Regions from separate parts of the Streptomyces sp. NPDC001508 genome, predicted to be linked through region 3. Evidence: riboswitches for the same ligand, from Rfam matches in the RefSeq annotation. Region 3 holds a riboswitch; each other region holds the start of a gene.
What was found. A riboswitch is a leader RNA that binds a small molecule or an ion and turns the genes downstream of it on or off. The one in region 3 is predicted to bind cobalamin.
Positions count from the first base shown of each region.

Region 1: linked by a shared signal. The riboswitch ahead of ABT245_RS23815 (cobalamin biosynthesis protein) and the one ahead of ABT245_RS19980 (DUF4430 domain-containing protein) in region 3 are both predicted to bind cobalamin.
Region 2: linked by a shared signal. The riboswitch ahead of ABT245_RS06710 (ribonucleoside-diphosphate reductase subunit alpha) and the one ahead of ABT245_RS19980 (DUF4430 domain-containing protein) in region 3 are both predicted to bind cobalamin.
Region 4: linked by a shared signal. The riboswitch ahead of ABT245_RS17885 (ABC transporter substrate-binding protein) and the one ahead of ABT245_RS19980 (DUF4430 domain-containing protein) in region 3 are both predicted to bind cobalamin.

Region 1 covers NZ_JBEPAP010000027.1:57,351-62,822, reverse strand. The annotation lists gene cobN (cobaltochelatase subunit CobN) at 1-698, opposite strand, end outside; gene ABT245_RS23820 (cobyric acid synthase) at 695-2,206, opposite strand; gene ABT245_RS23815 (cobalamin biosynthesis protein) at 2,203-3,144, opposite strand; cobalamin riboswitch at 3,246-3,385, opposite strand; gene ABT245_RS23810 (hypothetical protein) at 3,651-3,872, opposite strand; gene ABT245_RS23805 (inorganic phosphate transporter) at 3,926-5,182, opposite strand; gene ABT245_RS23800 (class II aldolase/adducin family protein) at 5,343-5,472, shown strand, end outside.
Region 2 covers NZ_JBEPAP010000004.1:244,593-250,064, reverse strand. The annotation lists gene ABT245_RS06725 (GntR family transcriptional regulator) at 1-311, shown strand, start outside; gene ABT245_RS06720 (DUF3311 domain-containing protein) at 689-952, shown strand; gene mctP (monocarboxylate uptake permease MctP) at 949-2,577, shown strand; cobalamin riboswitch at 2,679-2,850, shown strand; gene ABT245_RS06710 (ribonucleoside-diphosphate reductase subunit alpha) at 2,974-5,427, shown strand.
Region 3 covers NZ_JBEPAP010000020.1:98,751-104,222, reverse strand. The annotation lists gene ABT245_RS19990 (prenyltransferase/squalene oxidase repeat-containing protein) at 1-1,327, shown strand, start outside; partial or broken gene ABT245_RS19980 (DUF4430 domain-containing protein) at 1,602-1,898, opposite strand; cobalamin riboswitch at 1,932-2,064, opposite strand; partial or broken gene ABT245_RS19975 (cobalt-precorrin-5B (C(1))-methyltransferase) at 2,285-2,565, shown strand; gene ABT245_RS19970 (ABC transporter substrate-binding protein) at 2,572-3,570, opposite strand; gene ABT245_RS19965 (ABC transporter ATP-binding protein) at 3,579-4,346, opposite strand; gene ABT245_RS19960 (FecCD family ABC transporter permease) at 4,350-5,405, opposite strand.
Region 4 covers NZ_JBEPAP010000017.1:92,661-98,132, forward strand. The annotation lists gene ABT245_RS17865 (GreA/GreB family elongation factor) at 141-644, shown strand; gene ABT245_RS17870 (hypothetical protein) at 641-808, opposite strand; gene ABT245_RS17875 (ABC transporter ATP-binding protein) at 845-1,669, opposite strand; gene ABT245_RS17880 (FecCD family ABC transporter permease) at 1,666-2,679, opposite strand; gene ABT245_RS17885 (ABC transporter substrate-binding protein) at 2,676-3,719, opposite strand; cobalamin riboswitch at 3,774-3,987, opposite strand; gene ABT245_RS17890 (hypothetical protein) at 4,184-4,462, opposite strand; gene ABT245_RS17895 (hypothetical protein) at 4,459-4,905, opposite strand; gene nhaA (Na+/H+ antiporter NhaA) at 5,407-5,472, shown strand, end outside.

The DNA of each region.
Region 1 (5,472 bases), on a different contig from region 3:
CTCTCCTCGTCGCCGCCGGCCGACGCCTGCGAGGCGTGGGTGCCGCCCGCGGCCAGCACGGTCGCCACCAGCGCGTCGGCCCGGCCGAGGACCCGGTACAGCCCGGCGTCCGCGCCGCGCAGCGAACCGCAGTACACGGGAAGGGCGTTGGCGCCGCGCGCCTCGATCGCGTCGCACAGGGTGTCCACGAACGCGGTGTTGCCGCTCAGTTCGTGGGCCCGGTAGAAGAGCACACCGACGGTCGGGCGGTCCGCGACCAGGGCGCGCTCGCCGTGGACGCCGTACTCCGGCATCTTCCGCGGTTCCTCGAAGCCCTCGCCGGTCAGCAGCACCGTGTCGGACAGGAACCGGGCGAGTTCGCCGAGATTGGCGGGCCCGCCCTCCACCAGATAGCGCAGCGCCTGCGCCACGACACCCGCGGGCACGGACGACTCGGCCATCAACTCGGCGTCCGGGACGGCCTCGCCGCCGAGCAGCACGGCCGGCACGCCGGACGCCCGCACCGCGGCCAGCCCGTCCTCCCAGGCCCGCTTGCCGCCCAGCAGCCGGACGACGACGAGGTCGGCGCGCCGCAGCAGCGCCAAAAGCTCCTCGGCGACATCGATCCGGGTCGGGTTGCCGATCAGATAGGACGCGTCGGCGGCACGCGCCGCCAGCAGATCGGTGTCGGCCGTCGACAACAACAACACTGTGCTCATGCGGGCGCTCCCGGTGGAATGAAGGGCAGTCCTCGTGGCGCGCCCGACTCGATGAGCCGCCACAGCGTGTCCGTGTCCGCGTGCTGTTCGATCAGATCGCCGAGCCGGTCGAGCCGCTGCTCGCGCAGCGCGGCGAAGCAGGTGTCGGCGGCCGGTACGAAGCGGCGGCCCGCGGCGGCCGCCACCTCGCGCAGGAACGCCCGCCGGAAACCGTCCGACTCCAGCGCGCCGTGCCAGTGCGTGCCCCAGGTCCGGCCGACCCGGCAGCCGTCCAGGAAGGGCTCGCCGCCCGTGACGTCGGCGACGCCGTGGTGGATCTCATAGCCCTCGACATGCTCGCCGAGGGCCGCGCCGGTGGGCCGGGCGAGGGTCTTCTCGCGGGCGAACCGCACCCGCACCGGCAGCAGGCCGAGCCCCGGCACCTGTCCGGCCCGCGACTCGACCTCGTCCTCGATGTGCTCGCCGAGGATCTGGAAGCCGCCGCAGATGCCGAGGACCGGGCGGCCCTCGCCGGCCCGGCGGCGCAGCGCCCGGGCCAGGCCGCGCTCCCGCAGCCACTCCAGGGCCCGGACGGTGCCCCGGGTCCCCGGGACGACCACGAGGTCGGCGTCGGCCATCTCCTCGGGACGGTCCACGAACCGCACCACCACGCCCGGTTCGGCGGCCAGCGCGTCCACGTCGGTGAAGTTGGACATGAGCGGCACGGCGCACACGGCGATCCGCAGCACATCCTCGCCCACGGGTTCGGTGGCGGCCGACTCCCGTACCGCGCCGCGCAACGAGACCGCAAGCCCGTCCTCCTCGTCGATGCCGAGTCCGTGCCGGAACGGCAGGACGCCGTAGGCGCGCCGCCCCGTCAGGGCGTGCAGCATGTCCAGGCCCGGCTCCAACAGGCCCACGTCCCCGCGGAACTTGTTGACGAGGAACCCGGCGACCAGCTCCTGGTCCTCGCGTGACAGCAGCGCCACGGTCCCGAAGAACGACGCGAAGACGCCCCCGCGGTCGATGTCACCGACCACCAGCACGGGCAGCCGCGCGCCCCGCGCGATGCCCATGTTCACGATGTCGGTGCGCCGCAGGTTGATCTCCGCCGGGCTGCCCGCGCCCTCGCAGATCACGGCGTCGTACGTGGAGCGCAGCGTGGCGAGACAGTCGAGGACGGTGCCCAGCAGCCGCTGCTGCCGCCCGCCGTGGTAGCCGCGCGCGCTCAGTTCGCCCACGGCCCTGCCCAGCAGCACGACCTGACTGCTCTGTTCCCCGCCGGGCTTGAGCAGCACCGGGTTCATCAGCGCGGTCGGCTCGATCCGGCACGCCTGGGCCTGCATGGCCTGGGCCCGCCCGATCTCGGCGCCCTCCCGGGTGACGAACGAGTTCAGCGACATGTTCTGCGCCTTGAACGGCGCGACCTTGACCCCCTGCCGCACCAGCCACCGGCAGATTCCCGCGGTGACCACGCTCTTGCCGGCGTCGGAGGTGGTGCCGGCGACGAGGAGACCCCCACCGGTCATGACCCGTGTCCCTTCGCGGTGAGGCGCGCGGCGGCCACCACGCCGAGGGCGAGCAGGCCGACCCGGCGGGAGAGCCGTACGGCACGTTCGATGTCCGCGACGGCGACGGCACGGCCGCCGCCGTTGAGCACGGCCCGGTGCTCGACGCGCCCCCCGTACGAGAGGGTCCCGCCGAGCCGCACCCCCAGCGCCCCCGCGAAAGACGCTTCCACGGGACCGGCGTTGGGGCTCGGATGCCGGCGGGCGTCGGCCCGCCACGCCCGTACGGCGCCCCGCGCATCGGGCCCGCAGACGGCGGCGAGCACGGCGGTGAGCCGGGCCCCCGGCCAGCCGGCGACGTCGTCGAGCCGCGCCGCGGCCCAGCCGAACCGGCGGTGGCGCGGCGAGCGGTGCCCGACCATCGCGTCGAGGGTGTTCACGGCCCGGAACCCGACGAGCCCGGGCACCCCGGCCAACGCCCCCCACACCAGGGCCCCGACGACCGCGTCGGAGGTGTTCTCGGCCACGGACTCCACGACCGCACGGGCGATCCCGTCGGCGTCCAGGGCCTGCGGGTCCCGCCCGCACAGATGCGGCAGCCGTGCCCGGGCCGCCGCGACGTCCCCCGTGCCGAGGGCCCGCCCGATCGCCCGGGCCTCCCGGGCGAGCGAAGTGGCGCCCACCACCGCCCAGGTGGCGGCCCCGGTGAGCGCTACGGAGGCGGCGGGGGAGGGGCGTACGGTCCGCTGGGCCACGGCCGCGAGGGCCGCGGCGCCGCCGACGCACACGGCGGTGTGCACGGCTCCCCACCCGCGGTGGTCCCGCCACAGCGCCCGCTCCGCCGCGCCGGCCGCACGCCCGAACACGGCGACCGGATGCCCGCGGCGCGGATCGCCGACGAGCAGGTCACCGAGGAGGCCGAGGGCGGCGCCGTACGCGAAGACGCGCTCGGCACGCACCGGCTCAGCCGGCCGTGGGGTCGGGAAGCGACCTGGTGCTGTACCTCAATGCGCAGCCGAGCATGGCGATATGTCCTCACTCAGGGTGTCCACGCCCTGGTTCGACGAGACCGGCGGTGAGAGTTCCTGGCTCCCGGGAAGTTCTTTCCCGGTGACAGTGGCGGGACCGCGCCGGATTCGCACCGGCTTCCTCTCGTGCCGCCGTACATGGCTCCGGCAGTCCACCACGGCCCTGGAAGGGCCGTCAACTTGCCGTTGACCTGCGAGGGGAGAGTGTGCCGAGGCTCATACCGGCACCGTGGCACGCACGGTGCGGCACACGGAAGGCTCCCGCCCGGACCGGTCCGGACGGAAGCCTTCGTCGACCTCGGCGGGCGGCGGCCCCATGCCTAGGAGACTGCTGAAGATCTTGCTTTGACCGCCCGGCTTACCCCTGATTGCCGGTAAATGTCAATCGACCCAAAGCGGAGCAAGCCGGGCGCGATTTCAAGATTTGCAGGATGCTCCTAGGCGGTGATCAGGTGGATCCCGTAGGCCACCGCGGCGGCGCACGCCGCGAAGCAGGTGTACGCGGCGGTCAGCGCGAGGCCGGCGGATCCGCCCCGGGCGGCGGCCCGTTCGCGGCGCGACAGGCCGGCCACGCCGAGGGTGAAGACGGCCACCAGCGCCACGGTGACCGCGAGACTGACGCCGAAGACGGAGCCGAGGGCCGCCCAGTCGATCTTCATGCAGATGCTTCCTTGGGTACCGGAGGGAGGGGGTGGGGGAGGGGGCCGTACGGTCAGACGGCGGCGGCCGGCGGTACGGCCTGGTCGGCGACGGCCGGGCCCGCGGACACCGGCGGAGACGGGATCGTGGCCGTCAGATTCTCGGCCGGGGTACCCACCGCCGGAGGTGCCACGGCGGCGATCGCGGCGGTCACCACACCGGCCGGCTCGCCGGTGTCATTGACGTTGCTGTGGTCGACGACCTCGCGCCGGGACACCTTCCAGATCGCGGCGGCGGCTGCGACCAGGAAGACGGCCACACACCCGGTGCCCCAGTCGCCGAGATCCGTGACGGTCTCCGCGAGCGCGCCGACCAGCGCGGCGGCCGGCAGCGTCAGCGCCCAGGCGACGACCATCCGGGTCGCCGTGGACCAGCGGACCACGCCGCCCTTGCGGCCCAGACCCGCGCCCATCACGGAACCGGAGACGACATGCGTGGTGGAGAGGGAGAAGCCGAGGTGCGAGGAGGCCAGGATGGCGGTCGCCGCACTGGTCTGGGCGGCGAAGCCCTGCTGCGGCCGAAGGTCGGTCAGGCCCTTGCCCATCGTGCGGATGATGCGCCAGCCGCCGAGGTAGGTGCCGAGGGCGATGGCGAGGCCGGCGGAGAGTATGACCCAGGTGGGAGGGTTGGAGCCGGGGGCGAGGGCGCCGCCGGCGATCAGTGCCAGGGTGATGATGCCCATCGTCTTCTGGGCGTCGTTCGTGCCGTGGGCCAGGGAGACCAGGCCCGCGGAGGCGATCTGGCCGGCCCGGTAGCCCTTCTCGGCGGCCCTGCCGTCCGCCTTCGCGCCGAGCCGGTACGACAGGCGGGTGGCGAGCAGCGCCGCCACGCCCGCGACGACCGGCGCGGCGAGCGCCGGGATGAGGACCTTGGTGACGAGCGCGTCGCCGTGCACGGCGCCCGCGCCGGCGGAGGCCACGGTGGCGCCGATCAGGCCGCCCATCAGGGCGTGCGAGGAACTGGAGGGCAGGCCCACCAGCCAGGTCAGCAGGTTCCAGAGGATCGCGCCCACCAGGGCGGCGAAGATGACCTCGGGACGGATGCCGGTCTCGTCGACGAGACCTTTGGAGATCGTGTTGGCGACCTCCACGGAGAGGAAGGCGCCCACCAGGTTGAGTGCGGCCGACATGGCCACCGCGACCTTGGGCTTGAGCGCACCGGTCGAGATGGTCGTGGCCATCGCGTTGGCGGTGTCGTGGAAACCGTTCGTGAAATCGAACGCGAGTGCGGTGATCACCACAATCGCGAGGATCAGCGAGAAGCTTTCCATTTACCCAGGCAATCGTTCGAAGTCATTGGCCGGTTGAACGTAGGCAACCTGGATGAACGGAAGGTGAACTGAGGAGGGATTCATGGTGTCGCCGACGGCGCTCCCGCGGTGGCCGCCGTGACCCGTTGAGGAGACCTGGGTCACCCGGCAGGATCAGGGCATGGACGAGGGCATGGACGAGGTCATGGATCAGGGCACCGATCGGAGCATTCCGCAGGGCGTTCCTCAGGGCATGACGGCACAGGTGGCACACGCCTGGGAGGCTCTGGTCGGCGCGGCTCGCCGCACCG
Region 2 (5,472 bases), on a different contig from region 3:
CGATGGCCATCGAGACCACGCATCTGTCCGCCAAACGCTTCCCGGCGCTGCGCCGCAGCCTCGTCAAGTACACGTCCCTGTACACCGCCCTCGCCGAGGTGTACGACGTCCGTCTCGCCGAGGCCGAGGAGACCATCGAGACCTCGCTGGCCACCCCGCGCGAGGCGGGCCTGCTCGGCACGGACGTGGGCCTGCCCATGCTGATGCTCTCCCGGCACTCGCTGGACGAGGAGGGCAACCCGGTGGAGTGGGTGCGGTCGGTCTACCGCGGGGACCGCTACAAGTTCGTCGCTCGGCTGAAGCGCCCGTAGGAATAGGCGGGTCGGCTCCTTCTGGCCCTGCGGGTGGTGATCGTCGTCCCGGACGCGTTGCGGGTGCGCATACGACGCCTCCGCCGCCCGGCGCCGTCCACCTGAGCGAGGGCCCTACGCCGCCTCGAACGGGCCGAGAAGGGGGCGGCACGGTATGCGGCCGGCACGGACCGCGCTGGTACATGCCGGAATTGAGGGGCGAGTCGGTCTGCGAACGTCATGCCGCGCATATCCGGAAACGGCGTCCCGAGGCTGCGCCGCCGTCCCGTCAGCCGTTTGCGACCGAAATACGGATGGGTACTTCCGATTCATCGGCACCGTCACCTACATTGCCTGCGCGCTACAACAGGTGATCTGCGAGGGGACGGAGCCCAGACATGCCAGACGCGTCCGAAGTGAAACCACCGGTGGTGACACCGCTACGGGTGGTGATCGCCCTGTGTCTCCTCGCACCGTTCGTGGCGGTGCTCTGGGTCGGCTCCTACGCCAAGATCGACCCCACGTTCATCGGGATCCCGTTCTTCTACTGGTACCAGATGCTGTGGGTGCTGCTCTCCACCGCGCTGACCATGACCGCCTACAAGCTGTGGCAGCGTGACCAGCGCGCCCGCCGGACCCAGGGCGCAGGTGACGCGCGATGAACGACGGCGTCAACGGCGTCGCGCTCGGCGTCTTCGTCCTCTTCTTCCTGGCCGTCACGGTCATGGGTTTCCTGGCCGCCCGCTGGCGCAAGGCCGACAACGAGCACAGTCTCGACGAATGGGGCCTGGGCGGCCGGTCGTTCGGCACCTGGGTCACCTGGTTCCTGCTCGGCGGCGACCTGTACACCGCCTACACCTTCGTCGCCGTCCCGGCGGCGATCTACGCGGCGGGCGCGGCCGGGTTCTTCGCCGTGCCCTACACGATCCTCGTCTATCCGCTGATCTTCACCTTCCTGCCCCGCCTGTGGTCGGTCTCGCACCGGCACGGCTACGTGACGACCTCGGACTTCGTGCGCGGCCGGTTCGGCTCCAAGGGGCTGTCGCTGGCGGTGGCGCTGACCGGCATCCTCGCCACGATGCCCTACATCGCGCTCCAACTGGTCGGCATCCAGGCGGTCCTCGACGTGATGGGCGTGGGCGGCGGCGAGAACACCAACTGGTTCGTCAAGGACCTGCCGCTGCTGCTCGCCTTCGGTGTGCTGGCCGCGTACACCTACTCCTCGGGTCTGAGGGCACCCGCGCTGATCGCGTTCGTGAAGGACACGCTGATCTACATCGTGATCGCGGTGGCGATCATCTACATCCCGGTCAAGCTGGGCGGGTTCGACGGCATCTTCGCCAAGGCCGGCGACGCCTTCGCCCAGACCAATCCGGCGACGGGTGCGCCGCGCGGGGCGCTCGCCCCGCCGGAGGCGGGCCAGTGGACATACGCCACGCTGGCCCTCGGCTCCGCGCTCGCGCTCTTCATGTACCCGCACTCGATCACCGCGACGCTGTCCTCGCGCAGCCGTGAGGTGATCCGCCGCAACACCACGATCCTGCCGCTGTACTCCCTGATGCTCGGCCTGCTCGGCCTGCTGGGTTTCATGGCGATCGCGGCCGGGGTCAAGGTCTCCAACGGCCAGCTGGCCATCCCCCAGCTGTTCGAGGACATGTTCCCCGACTGGTTCGCGGGCGTGGCGTTCGCGGCGATCGGCATCGGCGCCCTGGTGCCCGCGGCCATCATGTCCATCGCGGCCGCGAACCTGTTCACCCGCAACATCTACAAGGACTTCATCAATCCGCACGCGACGGCCCATCAGGAGACCCGGGTCTCCAAGATCGTGTCGCTGCTGGTGAAGGTGGGCGCGCTGGTCTTCGTCCTGACCATGGACAAGACGGTCGCCATCAACTTCCAGCTGCTGGGCGGCATCTGGATCCTGCAGACCTTCCCGGCCCTGGTCGGCGGCCTGTTCACCCGCTGGTTCCACCGCTGGGCGCTGCTCGCGGGCTGGGCGGTCGGCATGGTGTACGGCACGGTCGCCGCCTACGGGGTGGCCTCGCCGACGCAGAAGCACTTCGGCGGCTCGGCCGAGGAGATCCCCGGGATCGGTGAGATCGGCTACATCGGCATGACAGCGTTCGTGCTCAACCTCCTCGTCACCGTCGTCCTGACCTTCGTCCTGAAGGCCGTGAAGGCTCCCGAGGGCGTGGACGAGACAAGCCCGCAGGACTACACGGCCGACGCGGGCGACGCGGGCGTCCAGGTGGAGCTTCCGCCCGCGACGGCGGGCGCAGGGCGCTGAGAGCACGCCCCCACAGCGGGCGCAGGGCGCCCGCGCACGCCCCGCGACGGGCCGCCGAAGCCGAACCCCGGCGACGGCGGCCCGTTGACGTACGACACAACATCTGGGGGTGCCACCACGGCCCGGCACTAGATGTATGCTCATGCTCGCTGTCGCCGCAGGGGAATCCGGTGTGAATCCGGAACTGTCCCGCAACGGTGTACTCATGCGCGTATGCCCGCATACCCGCATGCAGGCTTCAGTCCGAGGACCTGCCGACGGCGCACCCGGCCGTCCGGCCCGGGTGCTCTGACGTCCGGGCCTCGTGGAATGGGCCGGTGGACGCGACGCCGTGCGCGCTCGTGTGCTGCCCCCTGCCCTCCGCAAGGCCCCGTGCCGAGCGAGGGAGAGCCCCACGTGACCATCGCGCCAGCCGACCCGGCTTCAGCCGCCCAGGCGACCGCGGCCCCGGTGGAGACCTACGGTCCCGGTGCCGCGCTGCTGCGGACCCTGACCGAGCTGACCGCCGACCTCCCCGACGCCGACCCCGGCCGGGTCGCCGCCGCTGCGCTGCGCGGCCGGTCCGCGCGGTCCGACGACGCTGCCGCCGCGGAGCTTCGGGAACTGGCCACCGAGGCGGCCGCCGGGCTGATCTCGGAGGATCCCGCCTACTCCCGGCTGGCCGCCCGGCTGCTGGCCCTCTCCATCCGCGCCGAGGCCGCCGCACAAGGCGTCACCTCGTTCACCGGGTCGATCGCCGTGGGGCACCGGGAAGGGCTCATCGCCGACCGCACCGCCGCCTTCGTACGACGGCACGCAGAGCGGCTGGACGCGCTGATCGACACCGCGGCGGACGACCGCTTCGGGTACTTCGGGCTGCGCACGCTGCACAGCCGCTATCTGCTCCGGCACCCCCTGACCCGCCACGTCATCGAGACGCCCCAGCACTTCCTGCTGCGCGTTGCCGCCGGCCTCGCCGACGGGGATGCCGACACCCTCCCCGCGAAGGACTCCGCGCACGCCGTGGACGAGGTCGCCGCGCTCTACCGGCTGATGAGCCGCCTCGACTACCTGCCCTCCTCCCCCACGCTGTTCAACTCCGGTACCCGCCACCCGCAGATGTCGTCCTGCTACCTCCTCGACTCCCCCAAGGACGAGCTGGACTCCCTCTACGACCGCTACCACCAGGTCGCCCGCCTCTCCAAGCACGCAGGCGGCATCGGCATCGCCTACTCCCGCATCCGCTCCCGCGGTTCGCTGATCCGCGGCACCAACGGGCACTCCAACGGCATCGTGCCGTTCCTGAAGACCCTCGACGCCTCCGTGGCCGCCGTGAACCAGGGCGGCCGGCGCAAGGGCGCCGCGGCGGTCTACCTGGAGACCTGGCACTCGGACATCGAAGAGTTCCTGGAGCTGCGCGACAACACCGGTGAGGACGCCCGCCGTACACACAACCTCAACCTCGCCCACTGGATCCCGGACGAGTTCATGCGCCGGGTCGACGCCGACGAGCAGTGGTCGCTGTTCTCCCCGTCGGACGTGCCGGAGCTGGTCGACCTGTGGGGCGCGGAGTTCGACGCCGCCTACCGCGCGGCGGAGGCGGCCGGGCTCGCGAAGAAGACCATCCCGGCCCGTGACCTCTACGGCCGCATGATGCGCACCCTCGCGCAGACCGGCAACGGCTGGATGACCTTCAAGGACGCGGCCAACCGCACCGCCAACCAGACGGCCGAGCCGGGCAGTGTCGTCCACTCCTCCAACCTCTGCACGGAGATCCTGGAGGTCACCGACGACGGCGAGACCGCGGTCTGCAACCTGGGCTCGGTCAACCTCGGCGCGTTCGTGAGCGGCGGGGGCGTCGACTGGGAGCGGCTGGACGAGACGGTCCGCACCGCCGTGACCTTCCTGGACCGGGTCGTCGACATCAACTTCTATCCGACCGAGCAGGCGGGCCGTTCCAACGCCAGGTGGCGGCCGGTGGGCCTCGGCGTGATGGGCCTGCAAGACGTCTTCTTCAAGCTGCGTCTGCCCTTCGACTCCCCCGAGGCGAAGGCCCTGTCCACCCGGATCGCCGAGCGCATCATGCTCGCCGCCTACGAGACGTCCGCCGACCTCGCCGAGCGCCCCCAAGCGCCTACGACAGGCTCCGGTGCAGGGGGGACCCCCATCGGCCCGCTGCCCGCCTGGGAGAAGACCCGTACCGCGCGGGGTGTCCTGCACCCCGACCACTACGGCGTCGAGTTCACCTGGCCCGAGCGCTGGGCGAAGCTGCGGGCGCGGATCGCGACGACCGGCCTGCGCAACAGCCTTCTGCTCGCCATCGCCCCCACCGCGACCATCGCGTCCATCGCCGGTGTCTACGAGTGCATCGAGCCCCAGGTCTCCAACCTCTTCAAGCGCGAGACGCTTTCCGGTGAGTTCCTCCAGGTCAACTCGTACCTGGTGCGGGACCTCAAGAAACTGGGCGTATGGGACGCCCGCACCCGCGAGGCGCTGCGCGACGCCAACGGCTCCGTACAGGGCCTCACATGGATCCCGGCGGATGTGCGCGCCCTGTACCGCACGGCGTGGGAGATCCCGCAGCGCGGCCTGATCGACATGGCCGCGGCCCGCACGCCCTACCTGGACCAGTCGCAGTCCCTGAACCTGTTCATGGAGACACCGACCATCGGCAAGCTCTCCTCGATGTACGCCTACGCCTGGAAGCAGGGCCTGAAGACGACGTACTACCTGCGCTCCCGCCCGGCGACCCGCATCGCACGCGCCGCTCAGGCGCAGCCCCGGGCCACCGTCCCCGTACAGCAGGCCGCAGACCCCGACGCCGTCGCCTGCTCCCTCGAGAACCCCGAGTCCTGCGAGGCCTGCCAGTAATGCCCACCCGTCACCCGACCACCACCCCTGGAGGACGGCGCCCCG
Region 3 (5,472 bases):
GGCGACCTCCACCCCGGCCCAGATCGCCACCTCGAAGACGAACGGCGTCACCTACCTCAAGTCCCTTCAGGCCGCAGACGGTTCGTACGCCGGATCGGGGCTGTCCAACGAGTGGGCGTTCAGCGCCTTCGCCGCGGCCGGGACCGCCGCCGTGGACGTCGCACCGGGCGGCGACACCAGCAAGAACGCCCGAGCCGTCTACCGCAACCTGCTCTCCACCAGCGGCTGGCCCTCCTCCTCCCCCGTCGTGACCGACTACGAGCGCGCCACGCTCAACGCCTACGCCGCCGGCATCGACCCGGCCCGCGTCTCCGCCTCCCGCAACCTGATCGCCGACACCTACGCCTACTGGCAGACCGCCGAGGCCGGCTACTTCGGCCCCTCCGCCAACTTCAACGGCACCGTCTTCGCCGCCCTCGCCCTGAACGGAGCGAAGACCCAGTCCGGCCAGACCCGCATCCCCCAGGCGCTGCGCGACGCGATCATCACCCGCCTGCGCGCCAACCAGCACAACGACGGCGGCTGGAACTACAGCAAGGCCGAGGGCAACGCCACCCAGCTCGCCGCCGCCAGCGACATCGACATGACCGGCGCCGCGATGGCCGCCCTGTGCGTCTCCGGAGTCCCGAACACCGACACCGACAACGTGCAGGCCAAGGCGTTTCTCAAGAGCAAGCTGATCGCGAGCAGCGGCGCCTTCAACTCCCTGTTCGGCGTGAACACCGACTCCAACGGCTGGGCCGTCTCCGGCCTCAACGCCTGCGGCATCAACCCACAGACCGGCGACTTCCTCACCGCCCAGGGCAAGACCCCGGTCGACTTCCTCATCGCCCAGCAGTTCAACCCCGGCGGCGGCTTCAAGTACCTGCCCACCGACACCAGCCCCTCGGCCTACGCGTCCATCGACGGCCTGCGCGCGGTCGCCGGCGGCGGCTTCACCTCCACCCCGCCCCTACCGGCCACGGCGGGCGCCCCGCAATGGGTGAGCCAGGGATCCTTCACCTCCGGTACGGCGACGAAGCTGGCGCTGACCGTGGACGACGGCGCCGGAAACCTGAAAGTGTGCTCCGTCACGCTGACGCCGACCGGCTCGACCACCACCCTCGGCGCCGTCCTCGACGCCGCCGTGAGCGCGGCCACCCCGTCCGGCTGCGTCACCGCCGTGACGCCGTCCTCCGGCACCGGCACGATCACCTCCCTCAACGGCAAGGCCAACAGCGGCTCCAGCACCTGGAAGGCCAGCATCGACGGCGGGGCCTTCACCTCCGCCGCCAGGGGTACGACCGTGAACGTCGGCGACACGATCGCGGTGCGCTGGGGCGCCTGACAGTGACAGCGGGGCCGTAGGGTCGCGGCATGCGCATCGTCTCCCTGCTGCCCGCCGCGACCGACATCGTCGCCGAGCTGGGACTGTCCGCGCGGCTGGTCGGCCGTACCCACGAATGCGACTGGCCGCCGCACGAGATCGCGGCCGTCCCGGTGGTGACCGGGGCCGACCTCGACCAGGACAGACTCACCAGCCGGGAGATCTCCGACGCGGTGGGCGGCTCGGCACACTCCGGGTCCTCGCTCTACACCCTCGACACCCAGGCCCTCGCCGCCCTGCGCCCCGACGTGGTGGCGGCCGTGGGCGTGGGAACGGCCGAGGGGTTCGCGCCGCCGTTGGTGCCGTCGCAGTGGTGCGTGCCGCCGGTCGCGGTCGTCACGTCGTGCCCTTGGGTTCTGATCTTCCCCTTGAAGAGAAGCCCGTCCGGCCCCTGCACGGTGAGGGTCACCCGGACGGGAGCGTTCGTGTCCGCCGCGCTCTGGGCCTGGGCGACTGCCGGCACGGACGCGGCGAGTGCGAAACCGAGGGCGGTCGCGGTGATCAGGGTGCGGTGTGCGGATGTGCGGCGCAAGGCTGAGCCCTCCTGTAGACCATGACAGCGAGAAGCAGTTCACTGCGCACGCCGGGTATCCCGACTCACGGCCCCTGCGGGCCGCACACGGTTGCAGGTCAGCGCCGGACTCCCACCGGCTTTCCTCGGTCGCACGCATATGCACGAAGTGCCCCGCATACTATGGGCCGTTGGCGATGGCGCACCAGACCCTCATAGCCAGGGGTGAGGAGCACGGGCACGGAAGCGGCCGACGGTCGGCCCTTTTATGTACTGAGCCTCACAGTCGCACCAAGCCGGCCAACCGCCTTCAAGTCACGGAAGAGCCACTCATAGACAAGCGCAGTCGCCGGGCGAGATGCTCCCGTGAACAGCTCGCGATCTTCGTAGTAAGGCTGATGGAAGTTCTGGACCTGCACTCCGCACGCTCCCAGGTCGGCAAGGGCTTCCTCGCCGAACTCGCCCACCGTGGCGGTGCGGACGAAACCCTCGTCGCCGAGGTCGCCAACGCCAACACGGGCCTGGCCGCACACCAGCTGTACACGGCTGCCGGGGTCCCGCTCGGCAACCTGGGCGCGATAACCGCACGCGACGAGGCCCTCACCGTCCTGCGCGGGCCCCCGTCGCAGTCGACGTGATCTGCATCGACCGGGCGGGCACGATCGTGGGCCGCGGCGCGGTCCGCTGACGGACCTTACTTCCGTTGAGCCACCGTCCGCAGATACGCCCCGAGCCGGACTATGGCGGACGGGTTGCGGGGGCTTTCCACCAGGTCGACGTAGTCGAGGACGAAGATCCGCTTGTGCTTGACCGCGGAGACACCACGGAGGGGAGCGTACGACAGCAGGAACTTCCGCTTCTGCTCGGCGCTCACGTCGCCGTAGTCGCAGATGACGATGACGTCCGGGTTCCGCTCGACGACGCTCTCCCAGCCGACGGTGGTCCAGGAGTCGTCGGCATCGTGCATGACGTTGTTGCCGCCGGCCTTGCTGATGATCTCGTCGGGGGCGCCGTAACGGCCCGACGACAAAGGCTGGTCCTGGCCGCTGTCGTAGAGGAAGACCTTGGGCCGGTGGGTGGGCGCCTTCGCCTCGGTGGTGGCGACCTGCCTCTTGAAGTCGGCGATCAGCGTGGCCGCCTTCTTCTCGACGCCGAAGAGCTTGCCAAGGTTGGTGAGGTCGGCGTACAGGGCGTCCAAGGGCGGCATGATGCCGCGCGAGGTCTTGGTGCGGCCGTTGCGGCACGACTCGGTGAGGATGTACGTCGGGATGCCGAGCTTCTTCAGAGCCTTCGGGGTGAAGCCGCTGTCTTCGCGGAAGCCGTAGCTCCAGCCGGCGAAGACGAAGTCGGCACGGGCGTCGAGGACGTTCTCCTTGGTGAGCCGGTCCTTGGAGAGCCACTTGACCTTGTCGTACGCCTCCTTCCAGGGCACGTCAGTCAGGTCGCCCTCGTCGTCGGGCATGGCGAACCCGGCCATGCGGTTCTCCAGGCCGAGGGCGAACATCAGCTCGGTGATGCCGACGTCGTTGGTGACGACCCGCTGGGGGACCTTGTCGTACGTCACCTTCTTGCCGCAGTTGGTGAGCGTGACGGCGTGGGACTTCGCCTCCTTGGACGACTCGACACTGGCACCGCAGCCGGTTGCGGTGACGGTGGCTGCGAGGCAGAGGGCGGCGGCGGGCAACTTACGCATGGGAGTCCTTACTTGGCGGGCTGAAGCAGGTCGAACAGGAGCTGGACCGCGCCGGTCTCCGGGTGCCGCACCGGATGCGCGCGCACTCCGAACACCTCGGCGAGCAGGGCGGGTTGGAGTACGTCGTGCGGTGGTCCTGAGGCGGCGATCCGGCTACCGGCGATGACGTAGAGGACATCGCAGTGCGCGGCGGCCAGGTTGAGGTCGTGCAGGGCGGCGAGCACCGTCAGCCCGCTGTCGCGGACCAGGCAGAGCACGTCCAACTGGTGAGCGATGTCGAGGTGGTTGGTGGGTTCGTCGAGGACGAGGACGCGGGGTTGCTGGGCGAGGGCGCGGGCGATGAGGACGCGCTGTTTCTCGCCGCCGGACAGGGCGAGGAATCCGCGGTCGGCGAGGTGCGCCACGCCGGTGCGTTCCATGGCCGCAGCGCACACGGCACGGTCCTCGGCGGCCGTGCGGCCCTGGTGCGGCAGGCGTCCCATCGCCACCACTTCGGCGACGGTGAAGTCGAACTCGGCGGACGACTCCTGCGGCAGCGCGGCCAACTTCCGGGCGGCGGCCCGCGGTTCCATGGTGTGCAGGTCGTCCCCGTCGAGGCGTACGACTCCCCCGGCCGGGCGCAGTGCCCGGTACACACAGCGCAGCAGCGTCGACTTGCCGCTGCCGTTCGGACCGACGAGCCCGACGAACGCCCCGCTGTCCACAGCGAGCCGCACGTCCTCCACCAGCCGAATCCCGGACGCCTCGACCGTCACGTCCTCAATGTCGAGCCTCATCTGTCACCGGCCTCCGAACGCGTAGCCGCCGCGCCGCATCAGCAGCAGGAAAGCGGGGACTCCGACCACCGCGGTGATCACGCCGACCGGCAACTCCGCGGGCGCGAGCAGGAGCCGGGACAGGATGTCCGCCCACACCAGCAGCACGGCCCCGGCAAGGGGTGCCACCGCGAGCACCTTCCGGTGGTCGGCACCCACCAGCATCCGTACGACGTGCGGCACCATCAGCCCGACGAACCCGATGGCTCCACTGACCGCGACCACAGTCCCGGTCACCGCTGCCGTCACCAGGAACAGCTCCCTGCGCAGCCGGTCGGGTTGGACGCCGAGCGCGGCGGCCGTCTCGTCGCCCATGGCGAGCGCGTTGAGCGGCTCGGCCCGCCACCGCAGCCACGCCCACCCGGCGGCCACGGTCACCGCGGCGAGCGGCACCTGCGCCCAGATCGCCCCGCCCAGGCTGCCCAGCAGCCACATCATCGCCGAACGGGCCGCCTCGCCCCGGGCCGCGCCGAACACCATCACCGTGGTGACCGCCTCGAAGCCGTACGCCAGCGCCGTCCCGGTCAGGATCAGCCGCAGCGGTGTCAGCCCGTGGGGCGAGCGGGCCACCGCGTACACGAGGACCATGGCCGCGAGCGCCGAGGCGAACGCCGACACCGACAGCGCCCACACACCCAGCCCGGCGAACGCCCCGAGCAGGATGACCGCGTTCGCGCCCACCGCCGCGCCCGAGGAGATGCCCAGCACGAACGGATCGGCGAGCGCGTTGCGCACCATGGCCTGCACGGCGACCCCGACGGCCGCGAGCCCCGCGCCCACGACGGCCCCGAGCACGACGCGCGGCAGCCGGATCTCCCAGACGATGGTGTAGGCGGCGGCGTCATCGGCGGGCACGGTACCGCCGGTGGTCCCGGCCCACAGGAAGCGGAACGCATCCGCCCAGTCGATCCCCGCGGCTCCCAGCCCGACACCGCACACGAGCGACACGAGGAGAAGCAGTCCGAGGCCAAGTGCCAAGGGAGGTACGGGTATTCGCCTGTGGGTTGGGCTGCGGCGCACGGTCAGGGCGGTCCTTCGCCTAGAGCCGCCGGTCGGACCTCACGCAAGGAGACAGCCCGTACGACAC
Region 4 (5,472 bases), on a different contig from region 3:
CGCTGAGCCACGACGCCGCGGCACCCGGCTGCCCGCGTGCCGTGTCACGGTGAGTCGCCGAGCCCGGGGAGAGCGCAATGCGCCGAGCGGGTCGGGGCCCGCCGGTGGCGGACGGGTACCGCGGAGCGCATCATGCCGTTATGACCGGTGGACCCGAGCCGATCGGCACCGAATCCCGTCGGACGCTGGAGCGGGAGCTGGCCGACCTGCGCTCCGAGCGGGAGGCGGTCGCGTCGTCGCTGCACAGCGACGGCGGGACGGGGGACACCGCGGACCAGGCCGACGAGTTGCAGCGGGCCACCGAACTCGCCCGGCTCGACGACCGGATCTCCCGGATCGCCGAGCGGTTGCGCACCGCGGCCGTCGCCGGCCCGCCCCCGCCCGGTGTGGTGGGCGTGGGCAGTACCGTCACGGTGCGGTTCGCGGACGGCACGGCGCAGACCCTGCGGATCGGCGAGGTGGCCGCGCCCTCCGACCAGCGGCTGGTCACCGCCGACAGCCCGCTCGGCCGGGCCCTGCTGGGGCATCGCGCCGGGGACACCGTCGACTACAGCACTCCGGACGGCCGGCTCAGCGCCGTCGTACTGTCCCTCAAGGCGCCCGACGACCCGGCCGCGGGAGCGGACGAGCGGCCCGGACCCTAGGAAGCGTCGTCATCGGCCAGCAGGTCTCCGAGCGTGGGCCGGGCCACCGCGAGCGGACCGTGCCCCACGGGACAGCCGCTCACCTCGGCCGTCTCCGCGTACGCCGGCCGGTCGTCGCCCCTGGGTACGAATCCTGTCCCCGTCACCCACTCGATCCACCCCATGTGATCAGGGCACACCGCCATCGGTGCCGGATCCGGTCAGGCGGGCCCGTCCGCAGCGCGGGCCGTCCGGCGCAGAAAGCGGATCACCGGGTGGCCGGGGTGCTGGGTGACCTCGGCCCGGACACCGTAGACCCGCTCGATGAGGGCGGGCGTGAGAACGGTGGACGGGATGCCTTCCGCGACCGCCCGGCCGTCTTGCAGGACGAGCAGCCGGTCGCAGTACATCGCGGCGAGATTCAGGTCGTGCAGCGCGATCACGGTGGTGACCGGCAGGCCGGCGACAAGGTCCAGCAGGTCCAACTGGTGCTGGATGTCGAGGTGGTTGGTGGGTTCGTCCAGCAGCAGTTCGCGGGGTTGCTGGGCGAGGGCGCGGGCGATGTGCGCGCGCTGGCGCTCGCCGCCGGACAGGGTGTGCCAGAACTGGTCGGCCCGCTCGGTCAGCCCGGTGCGGGCCAGTGCGTCAGCGACCGCGCGCGCGTCCTCGGCACCGGCCGCGGCCCAGGCCCGCCGGTGCGGGATGCGGCCCAGGGCGACGACGTCCCGGACGGTCAGCTCGGTCTGGGTGTGCGCGTGCTGTTCGACGGTGGCGACGCGCCGCGCGGTGGCCCGACGGCCGACCCGGGCCAGCGGGCGGCCGTCCAGGGTGATGACTCCCGAGGTGGGCGCGAGCACTCCGGCGAGCAGTCTCAACAGAGTCGACTTACCGCTGCCGTTGGGGCCGAGCAGGCCGATCGTCTCCCCAAGGCGGGGGGCGAGGGTGACGCCGTCGACAATGATCCGGCCGTCGACACGGCGCGCGACGCGCTCCGCGCGCAGACCGGGCGGGCCGTCCCGGTCGGCCGTGCGGTCCTGCCCGGTCATGTCCGCCTCCGTCCGCGGTACAGGACCGCCACGAACGCCGGTACGCCGATCAGCGACGTCACCACGCCCACCGGCACCTCCTGGGGATCGATGACGGTACGGGCGACCGTGTCCGCCCACACCAGGAAGACGGCTCCGGCCAGTGCCGTGACCGGCAGCAGCCGGGCGTGGCCGGAACCGGTGAGCGCGCGGGCCGCGTGCGGCAGCACCAGGCCGACGAAGCCGATCGCCCCGGTGCAGCTGACGAGTGTCGCGGTCAGCAGCGCGGTCGCGCACAGCAGGACCAGCCGGGTGCGGGCGACGCGCACACCGAGCGCCGCCGCGGCGTCCTCACCGAACGCGAACGCGTCCAGGGTGCGGGCGTGTCCGAGGCAGACCAGGAGAACGCCGGCGAGCACGACGGCGCACAGCAGCACCTCGCCCCAGCCGGCGCCGGTCAGCGAGCCGAGCAGCCAGAACAGCACACCTCGGGTGGTCTCCGCGTCCGCCGACGTCAGGACGGTGAACGAGGTGAGCGCGGAGAACAGTTGCATGGCCGCCACGCCGGAGAGCACCACCCGGTCGGGGCCGCCGCCCAGGGTGTGGCCGAGTACGAGGACGAGCCCGAAGGACAGCAGGGCGCCGGCGAACGCGCCCGCCGACAGGGACACCGCTCCCCCGCCGACCCCGAGCACGACCACGGCGACCGCGCCGGTGGACGCCCCGGAGGACACCCCGAGCACGAACGGGTCGGCGAGCGGATTGCGCAGCAGGGACTGCATGACCGCTCCGCACACCGCGAGGCCCGCGCCGCAGAGGCCGGCCAGCAGGGTGCGGGGCATGCGCAGGTTCCATACGATGCCGTCCCGCAGCGGCGCCAACGTGCTGTCGCCGAAGCCGAGATGGGCGGCGACGCAGGCCCAGACGTCGGCCGTGGAGATGTCGGCGGGGCCGATGGTCACGGCGAACGCCACCGAAGCGGTCACCGCCAGCAGCCCGCCGGCGGTCAACAGCGAGGCGCGGAGGTTCACTTGGCGAGCCCGAGGTGACGCAGTCCGGCGGCGACCCGTTCGATCCCCTCGACCGTGCGGATGGAGGGGTTCATGGCCTGCCCGCTGAGCAGGATGTACCGCTTCTTCCTGACGGCGGTGAGATTGCGGGTGGCGGGGTCGGTCTCCAGGAAACGGATCTTGGCCTTGGCGGTCTCGGCCGTCTGGGACCTGCGGGTCAGGTCGCCGAGCACGATGACGTCCGGGTCGCGGTCGGCGACGGTCTCCCAGTTGATCTGGGGCCACTCGTCGTGGGTGTCGGCGAACACGTTCCGGGCGCCGACGGCCCGGGTGATGACGCCGGGGGCGCCGCAGCAGCCGGCCAGATAGGGCGACTGGGAGTTGGCGAACCAGTACATGAGGGAGACGCCGGAGGCGTCGAGGCCGTCGGTGGCCGCCCGCACCCGCTCCTTGAGGCGTGCGATCAGCCGGTCTCCGCGTTCGTCGACGCCGAACGCGCGGGCCAGGTCGCGTATCTCGCCGTACACGGTGTCGAGGGTGAGCGGGGCGCTGCGGGAGCCGTCGCCGCCGCTGGCGTTGTCCTTGCCGGCGGCGCAGTCGGACGGGGAGACGTACGTGGGCACGCCCAGCTTCTCGAACTGTTCGCGGGTGGCGACGCCGCCCTGGCCGAGGGTCGAGACGAACGAGGCGGTGACGAAGTCGGGTTCGGCGTCGAGCACCTTCTCGAAGGAGGGGTTGTTCTCGGCGAGCCGGGGCACGGACGCGTTGGCCTTCTCCAGGCCCTTCATCACCGGGTCGGTCCAGGTGGCGGTGCCGGCGAGACGGTTCCCGAGGCCGAGGGAGAGCAGGATCTCGGTGCTGCCCTGGTTGAGGGAGACGGCGTGTTCGGGGGCCGACGTCAGGGTGACCGGATGGCCGCAGTTGTCGATCGTGCGGGGGTAACCGGCGGCGGAGCGGCCGGAGTCCGGGGCGGAGCGGCCGGCGCCGCCGCACGCGGTCAGCAGCAGCGCGGGGGTGAGCAGGAGCAGGGTGGGACGGAACGTGGAACGGAGCACGGGCATGCCTCGGGTGTCGGGGCTCGTACGCGGAGCCTGGCCTACGGACGTCCTCCGCGCGCGGGCGCGGAGGTGCCAGCAGGTCTTCGGACTCGAGTTCGTCCGGACGGGGCGCCTTCCCGGTACGGCCCCGCACCGGCCTCGCGGCCGGTCCGAACCCCTCCCAGTGGCTTGGTGTGCCCTGCCCGTCCCCCTCACCGCTGCGCGTCAGTTCCGGATTCGCACCGGATTCCCTGGCCTCGGATGTGGCACGACTGGCCCGGTCAGGCTACCAAGATCGCCCGCCGGCCCGGACCCGGCCCCGTCTCCCGGACCGGACCCCGTCCCCGGGCCGGGACCATCCCCGGGCCGGGCGCCCGCGTCGGCCACCTCAGCCACCTCAGCCGCCTCGGCCACCCCGGCCATGCCGGCATCGGCGTGCCGGGCCGCCTCCTGACACCGGCACTTCGGCCCGGGTGGGACGTCGCGCCTCACCCCGGTCCGTCGGCGGGTTCCGCGGGCGGGCTCCCGGCGCAGATCCACTCGTGCACGACGGCCGAGGACAGGCCGCCGTCGGCGGCTATGACGTGCTCGGGCACGCCGGTGAGCCAGGCCGCGAGCACGGCCCGGCGCAGGTCGGCGGCGCGGGTGGCGAGGCCGGTCCGGTACGCGTCCGCGGAGCCGACGACGAGCTTGGGGGCGTCCTCCGCGAGGCGCCGGGCGGCGCGGCGGACGGTGCGTCGTGCGCTCTGGGTGTCGAGGTCGTTCATGCCGCCGTCGCCTTCCCTTCCGTGCCGAGCGAGCCATGGTCCGGGTGCCGGTACAGGTCCCGCACTCCGGACTCCGGGAAGAGCCGGACGATGAGCCGTTCCAGGCGGCGGGCGAGGTCACCGCCGCGGCCGACGCGGGCGTGCGCAGTGCGGCGGAGGCGGGCGCGCACAGCGAAGCGGAGGCGGGGGCGCCCGCTGCGGCGGGCGCGGGCGTGCACAGCGCTGGTGTCCTCGCCGTCGCGCCGCACCGGTAGCCCGCGCTGGCTCGGCCTCACGCAGAGGTACGGCCCCGGCCGACCGGCGGCGGCCGAACACCGCCGTGTGGCGGCCGTGTCGAGACCACAAACGCTCCCGGCGCCGAGGAAGCCGATACCGGACACCGCGCAGGAGACGACGCCGACGGCGAGGCGGAGGGCGAAGTCGGAGGTGGTCGGGTTCGCCATGGGTACCTCCCCTTCCCCGTCGCGGCGGGGCAGGTCGAGGGCATGGCAGCCGCCGTGCGGGGCGGGAGGCTACCGGGTGCCCGAGGAGCGGGGGGACATGGGGCTGCGGGGCCTTGCGCGGCCCGGACTACTGCTGCTGCGATCCATGTCGCTCACCTCCTCCTCGGTCGACGGGCACCCGGCCCTCCGGGCTTCCGGCACCTCCAGAGTTGCACAGCGACGCAACTTCTGCCCACCCGCAAGGAGAAGGCCGCCGTCGATTTCCGGCCACGCGGCGCCCCCTCACTAAACTGGCACGCACGCGACAAACTGGCACGCGTCCGAGGGCATCCGGCTCCGTCCCGGCCCGCCGGCGCCGCGTGCCCGTCCTGGAGGACGGCCGCCCCCGCCCGGCCGGATCCTCGCCCATCGGCCCGGCCGGGGTCTTCGTCGACTGATCGGATGCGGGTGCACGAGGTGCCGCCAGAGCCGACCGGTCCCGCACCGTCCGGGGCCGCGCCCATGACCGGACAGACCGCGTGCGGCGCGGGTCCGCGCAGCCCGCTGCGCGCCTTCCTGCGGACCGAG